2 regions of the Streptomyces sp. NPDC101132 genome follow, and region 1 is predicted to be linked to the other one. Evidence: riboswitches for the same ligand, from Rfam matches in the RefSeq annotation. Region 1 holds a riboswitch; the other holds the start of a gene.
What was found. A riboswitch is a leader RNA that binds a small molecule or an ion and turns the genes downstream of it on or off. The one in region 1 is predicted to bind cobalamin.
Positions count from the first base shown of each region.

Region 2: linked by a shared signal. The riboswitch ahead of ACIQUR_RS11450 (energy-coupling factor ABC transporter permease) and the one ahead of ACIQUR_RS10150 (cobalamin biosynthesis protein) in region 1 are both predicted to bind cobalamin.

Region 1 is NZ_JBIVYX010000003.1:572,350-576,030, reverse strand. Features, by position in the region: gene ACIQUR_RS10160 (anion permease) at 1-1,179, shown strand, start outside; gene ACIQUR_RS10155 (hypothetical protein) at 1,200-1,451, shown strand; cobalamin riboswitch at 1,580-1,725, shown strand; gene ACIQUR_RS10150 (cobalamin biosynthesis protein) at 1,761-2,729, shown strand; gene ACIQUR_RS10145 (cobyric acid synthase) at 2,726-3,681, shown strand, end outside.
Region 2 is NZ_JBIVYX010000004.1:215,473-219,153, forward strand. Features, by position in the region: gene ACIQUR_RS11440 (L-serine ammonia-lyase) at 1-1,123, shown strand, start outside; gene ACIQUR_RS11445 (hypothetical protein) at 1,286-1,825, shown strand; cobalamin riboswitch at 1,937-2,135, shown strand; gene ACIQUR_RS11450 (energy-coupling factor ABC transporter permease) at 2,165-2,878, shown strand; gene ACIQUR_RS11455 (energy-coupling factor ABC transporter substrate-binding protein) at 2,875-3,315, shown strand; gene cbiQ (cobalt ECF transporter T component CbiQ) at 3,319-3,681, shown strand, end outside.

The sequences.
Region 1 (3,681 bases):
ACCGCCAACGCGATGGCCACCACCATCTCGACTGGCGCTCTCAAGCCCAAGACGGCGGTGGCCATGTCCGCCGTGCTCAACCTCGTCGGCGCGTTCATGTCCGTGGAGGTCGCCAAGACGATCTCCAAGGGCCTGGTCAACGAGGAGGGCATCCAGCCCGAAGTGATCTTCGCCGCCCTGGTCGGCGCGATCCTCTGGAACCTGCTGACCTGGCTGGTCGGACTGCCGTCCAGCTCCTCCCACGCCCTGATGGGCGGTCTGATCGGTGCCGCGGTCGCGTCCGCGGGCATCGGCGCCGTCAATGGCGGCGTCGTCGTCACCAAGGTCCTCATCCCCGCCGTCGCCGCCCCGATCGTGGCCGGCGTGGCAGCGATGCTGGCCACCAAGGTCACGTACAAGCTGGGCAGCCAGGTCGGCGAGAAGACCTCCGCGAAGGGCTACCGCGCCGGGCAGATCGCCTCCGCGGGCCTGGTCTCCCTGGCGCACGGCACCAACGACGCGCAGAAGACGATGGGCATCATCACCCTGGCCCTGATCGCCGGCGGCGCCATCGCGCCCGACGCGAACCCGCCGGTCTGGGTCATCGTCTCCGCCGGTCTGGCCATCGCCCTCGGCACCTACCTCGGCGGCTGGCGCATCATCCGCACCATGGGCAAGGGCCTGACCGACCTCCAGCCGCAGCAGGGCTTCGCCGCCCAGACCTCGGCCGCGAGCGTCATCCTGGCCTCCTCCAACCTGGGCTTCTCCCTCTCCACCACCCACTCGTGCTCCGGTGCGGTCATGGGCGCCGGCCTCGGCCGCAAGGGCGGCGTGGTCCGCTGGTCCACCGCCACCCGCATGTTCGTGGCGTGGGGCCTGACCCTGCCGGCCGCCGCGCTGGTCAGCGCCGGCGCCGAGCTGGTCACCCGCCAGGGCGACTGGGGCGTCGCCGCCGTCGCGGTCTTCCTCGTCGGCTCCTGCCTCGCCATCTGGCTGGTCTCCCGCCGCCAGGTCGTCGACCACAACAACGTCAACGACGTGGACGCCGAGGAGCCCGGTGTGGTCACCACCGCCATCGCGGCCGTGACCCCGCCGCCGGCCGGCACCACCGCCGCCGTCGCGGACGAAGACCTCAAGGCCACCATCCCGGCCCCCTCCCAGCACCCCGAGTCCCCGGCGGCCCCGGCCGCCGCGGTCTGAACCACAGAGGATCAAGCGGTATGGACATCGACTGGGCAGCCCTCGGCTCCGTCTTCGGCGTGAGCCTGTCGGCCACCGTGCTCCTGGTGACGCTGTTCACCCTCGGCATCGTCGGCCTCTCGAAGCACGAGGCGGCCACCGAGCAGGGCGATGGGGGTACCTCCCAGGCCGAAGGCCGAGGGGGAGCAGCTCTGGCCCGCACGGGCGCGTACGCCTCCTTCGCGCTCTGCGCGGCGGCCGTGGCGTACGGCATCTACCTCATCGTCAGCTGACCTGACGGCCCGAACTCCCCCGCGGGACACCCGCGGGGGAGTTCTTTTGCGTGCCGCGGCGCGTCGTCCCGGTCGGGCCCGCACTCCCCCGGGCGTTCCCTTAAGGGCAGGTCAACGGCAAGTTGACGGGCTGTCGCGGTGCGTGGTGGACTGCCCGAGCCATCACGGCGGCAGGAGAGGAAGTCCGGTGCGAATCCGGCGCGGTCCCGCCACTGTCACCGGGGAGCACACCAGCCCCGGGAGCCAGGAACTCTCACCGCCGGTTTACGTCGAACCAGGGCGCGGACCCTGAGTGAGGACATACCTGCCATGCGTGCCGACCGCGTGTTCGCGTACGGCGCGGCGGCGGGCCTGATCGGCGACCGGATCCTCGGTGATCCGCGCCGCGGGCACCCCGTCGCCGCCTTCGGTCGCGCCGCCGCCGCAGTGGAACGCGCCCTCTGGCGCGACCACCGGGGCCGCGGCGCACTCCACACACTCCTCTGCGCCGGTGGTGCGGCGGCCCTGGGCGCGCTCGGCGCCCGCGCCGTGCGCTCCCGGCCCGCCCCCCTCCGTATCGCGCTGACCGCCACCGCCACCTGGGCGGTGGTCGGCGGCACCTCGCTGGCCCGCGAGGCGCGGGCCATCGGCGGGGCGCTGGCCGCCGGCGACACCGACGTGGCCCGCGAACGCCTGCCCCACCTGTGCGGGCGCGACCCGCACGCGCTGGACGAGCAGCAGATCGCGCGGGCGGTCGTGGAGTCGGTCGCCGAGAACACCTCGGACGCCGTGGTCGGGGCCCTGGTCTGGGGCGCGGTCGCGGGCGTGCCGGGACTCGCCGCCTTCCGCGCGGTGAACACCCTGGACGCCATGGTGGGCCACAAGTCGCCCCGTTACCTGCGCTACGGCTGGGCCTCGGCCCGGCTGGACGACCTCGCGGGCTGGCCGGGAGCCCGGCTCACGGCCGCCGCGGCGGTGCTGGCGGGCCCGGATCGTCGGGGGGCGGTCCGGGCCTGGCGGCAGGACGCCGCCAAGCACCCCAGTCCCAACGCCGGACCGGTCGAGTCCGCCTTCGCGGGGGCGCTCGGCGTACGGATGGGCGGCACCCTCGCGTACGGCGGACGCGTCGAGCACCGGCCGGTGCTCAACGGCGCGGCCGGCCGCCCGGTCGCCGTCCCGGACATCGAACGGGCGGTACGGCTCTCCCGGCGGGTCACCTGGCTGGCGCTGGGCGCCTGCGTGGCCGGCCGGACCCTCGCGGCGCGCGTCGCGCGCACCCACCAGGAAGGCAGGGCATGAGCGGCTCCTCGGCACGGCTCGGCGGCGGACTGCTGGTCGCCGGCACCACCTCGGACGCGGGCAAGAGCGTCGTCACGGCCGGCATCTGCCGCTGGCTCGCCCGGCAGGGCGTGAAGGTCGCGCCCTTCAAGGCGCAGAACATGTCCCTCAACTCCTTCGTCACGCGCGAGGGCGCCGAGATCGGCCGCGCCCAGGCCATGCAGGCCCAGGCGGCCCGGGTGGAGCCGACCGCGCTGATGAACCCGGTGCTGCTCAAGCCGGGCAGCGACCGCTCCAGCCAGGTCGTGCTGCTGGGCCGCCCGGTGGGCGAGATGAGCGCGCGCGGCTACCACGGCGGCCGCCAGGAGCAGCTGCTCGGCGTGGTGACGGACTGCCTGGAGCAGCTGCGGGGCACGTATGACGCCGTGATCTGCGAGGGGGCCGGCAGTCCGGCGGAGATCAACCTGCGGCGCACGGACATCGTCAACATGGGCATCGCGCGGGCCGCCCGGTTCCCGGTCGTCGTGGTCGGCGACATCGACCGGGGCGGGGTGTTCGCGTCGTTCTTCGGCACCACCGCCCTGCTCGGCGCCGAGGACCAGGAGCTGGTGGCCGGCTACCTGGTCAACAAGTTCCGGGGCGACGTCTCGCTGCTGGAGCCTGGCCTGGAGATGCTGCGCGGGCTCACCGGCCGGGCGACGTACGGCGTGCTGCCGTTCCGGCACGGGCTGGGCATCGACGAGGAGGACGGGCTGCGCGTGTCGCTGCGCGGCGCGGTCCGCGAGTCGGTGGTGGCCCCGCCGGTCGGCGAGGACGTTCTGCGGGTCGCGGTCTGCGCGGTGCCGCTGATGTCGAACTTCACGGACGTGGACGCGCTGGCCGCCGAGCCGGGCGTGGTGGTGCGGTTCGTGGACCGTCCCGAGGAGCTGGCGGACGCCGACCTGGCCGTCGTACCGGGCACCCGCGGGACGGT
Region 2 (3,681 bases), on a different contig from region 1:
GGTCGAGCGCATCCGGCAGAACGGCCGGCTGCGGCTGCTGGGCGCCGAGATAGGGGACGTCCACGAGATCGCGTTCGACGAGCCGAACCAGCTGATCCTGCACCGCCGCCGCTCGCTGCCGTACCACGCGAACGGCATGACCCTCTTCGCGTACGACGAGTCCGGCGCCCCGCTGCTGGAGAAGACCTACTACTCGGTCGGCGGCGGCTTCGTCGTCGACGAGGACGCGGTCGGCGAGGACCGGATCAAGCTCGACGACACCGTGCTGAAGTACCCCTTCCGCACCGGCGACGAGATGCTCCGGCTGACCCGCGAGACCGGCCTGTCGATCTCCTCGCTGATGCTGGAGAACGAGAAGGCCTGGCGCACGGAGGAGGAGATCCGCGAGGGCCTCCTGGAGATCTGGCGGGTCATGCAGGCCTGCGTCCAGCGCGGCATGTCCCGCGAGGGCATCCTCCCCGGCGGCCTCCGGGTCAAGCGCCGGGCCGCCTCGACGGCGCGCCAGCTGCGCACCGAGGGCGACCCGATGATGCACCGCAGCGAGTGGACCACGATCTACGCGATGGCGGTGAACGAGGAGAACGCGGCCGGCGGCCGGGTCGTGACCGCCCCGACCAACGGCGCCGCGGGCGTCCTGCCGGCCGTCCTGCACTACTACATGAACTTCGTGCCGGGCGCGGACGAGGACGGCGTGGTCCGCTTCCTCCTCGCGGCGGGCGCGATCGGCATGCTGTTCAAGGAGAACGCCTCGATCTCCGGCGCCGAGGTCGGCTGCCAGGGCGAGGTCGGCTCGGCCTGCTCGATGGCGGCGGGCGCCCTCGCCGAGGTGCTGGGCGGCACTCCGGAGCAGGTGGAGAACGCGGCCGAGATCGGCATGGAGCACAACCTGGGCCTGACCTGCGACCCGGTCGGCGGCCTGGTCCAGATCCCGTGCATCGAGCGCAACGGCATGGCGGCGGTGAAGGCCGTCACGGCGGCGAAGATGGCGATGCGCGGCGACGGCAGCCACAAGGTCTCCCTGGACAAGGTCATCAAGACCATGAAGGAGACCGGCGCCGACATGAAGATCAAGTACAAGGAGACCGCCCGCGGCGGCCTCGCGGTCAACGTCATCGAGTGCTGACCTGACCGTCGCGCCGACGACGGCAGGACGCCGAAGGGGCGGTACCCGGATCCTCCGGGTACCGCCCCTTCTTCCTGCCCGGACCGTGCAACCGGACGGGGGGTGCCGGGTGTCTTCCGTAGTGACACCACTGTCCCCACATCCGGAGAATCGGGGGACTCAATGCCTCACCGTCACTTCAACCGCCGGCGCCTCGTGGCCGTGGCCACGGGTGTCGTCCTCACCGCCGGGATCGGGCTCGCCGTACCGGCTTCCGCGTTCGCGCAGTCCCGCGCGGCCGCTCCCGCCACGACCACCGCGACGCAGACGCCGCTCGTGGTCAACGCCCGCTGGGGCGGGCACTGCACGTACGACCGGATCGTCATCGACATCAAGGGGTACATCCCGACGACGACGGTCAAGCGGGTCTCCGAGCTGCGCTACGACGGCTCGGGCAGGCTGGTGCCGCTCGCCGGGCGGTACTTCCTGGAGGTCAGGCTGACGCCGGCCGCGGCGCACAACGACGCGGGCCAGTCCGTCTACAAGGGCCCGAAGCTTCAGAAGATCTACCTGCCGAAGCTCAAGGGCATCGCCCTGACCGGCGACTACGAGGGTGTCGTCACCTTCGGCGCCGCGTTCAACACCTATCCGAACTACAGCACGTTCAAGCTCCACAACCCGGAGCGCTTCGTGCTGGACGTGAAGCACACCAACGTCTGCTGAGCGCTCCGGCACGACGGCGGGGTGCGGGGTGAGGGGCCGGGCGCGTACGCGTCCGGCCCCTCGCGCGTCCGGCGGAGGGGAGGCCGGGTTGTGGCTGCTCCACACGGGCGATTAGGGTCAATGGGCCTTGGTGTACGGGAAACCGGTGTGAAACCGGTGCGGCCCTCGCCACTGTGATCGGGAAGTCCGGCTCCACTCCGCGAGGAAGCCACTGGGCTGCCGCGGCTGACCGACCGCGCGGCCCGGGAAGGCGGAGCCCGGGCATCAGCACCCGTGAGCCAGGAGACCGGCCAGGGCGCGTTGTCCATCCACGAGGTGCTGGAGAGGTCTCCCCCACTCATGCATATTGCCGAGGGGTTTCTGCCCCCCTTGCACGCGGCCGCCTGGGGCGCCGCGTCCGCTCCCTTCGTCGTCCACGGGGTCCGCGCGCTGACCCGTGAGGTGAAGGCGAACCCCGAGAGCACGCTGCTGCTCGGCGCGTCCGGAGCGTTCACTTTCGTCCTGTCCGCCCTGAAGATCCCTTCGGTGACGGGCAGTTGTTCCCACCCCACGGGCACCGGGCTGGGCGCCATCCTGTTCCGGCCGCCGGTGATGGCCGTGCTGGGCACGATCACCCTGCTGTTCCAGGCGCTGCTGCTGGCCCACGGGGGCCTGACCACGCTGGGCGCCAACGTCTTCTCGATGGCCATCGCGGGCCCCTGGGCCGGGTACGGGACGTACCTGCTGCTCCGCAGGACCGGCGTCCCGCTGATGGTGTCCGTGTTCTTCGGAGCGTTCGTCGCGGACCTGAGCACGTACTGCGTCACGAGCGTCCAGCTCGCCCTGGCGTTCCCCGACCCGGGCACCGGATTCGCGGGCGCGCTCGCCAAGTTCGGCGGCATCTTCGCGCTCACCCAGATCCCGCTCGCCATCAGCGAGGGGCTGCTGACGGTTCTCGTGATGCGGCTGCTGTCGCAGTCGAGCAAGGCGGACCTGCTGCGCCTCGGGGTGCTCAGGGGGGCCGGCGCGGGATCCGGCAGCCAGTCCGGTGCGGCCGCGGAGGTGGCGCGATGAGCCGTAACGCGAAGATCAACTCCCTGCTGCTGCTCCTGGTCGCGGCGCTGGCGGTGCTGCCGCTCGCGCTGGGGCTGGGCGAGGGCAAGGAGGAGCCGTTCGCCGGCGCGGACGCGCAGGCCGAGGCGGCGATCACCGAGCTGGAGCCGGACTACGAGCCCTGGTTCTCGCCGCTGTACGAACCGCCGTCGGGCGAGATCGAGTCGGCGCTGTTCGCGCTCCAGGCGGCGCTCGGCGCGGGCGTGCTCGCGTACTACTTCGGGCTCCGGCGGGGCCGGCGGCAGGGCGAGCTGAAGAGCGCCCTGCGGGCCGCGGGGATGCCGCGGGAGAGCGCCGCGGGCGACGCGGCGGAGCCGGCCGGCTCCGCCGGTTCATCCGCTCCGTCAGGTTCCGTCGGTTCCGCCGGCTCCGCCGGCTCGGCCGGTCCGGGCGCGTAGCCGGTGCTGCCCATCGACGCGGCGGCGCACGCGAGCCGCTGGCGCCGCCGCCACCCCCTGGAGAAGGCCGTGCTGGGGCTCGGGCTGACCGTCTCGGCGGTCTGCCTGCCGCCCTGGCCCGGCGGCCCGGTGGTGGCGGCGGCCGCGCTCGCGGTGCTGCTCGGCCCGGCCGGGGTGGCGCCCCGCCGGCTGTGGCGGGCGTTCCGGATCCCGCTGGGCTTCTGCTTCACCGGCGCGGTCCCGCTGCTCTTCCAGGTGGGCGGGGACGCCGGCTGGGTGTCCCTGGCGCCGCACGGCCCGGTGGCCGCCGCCGAGCTGCTGCTGCGCACCTCGGCGGCCTCGCTGGGGGTGCTGCTGTTCGCCTTC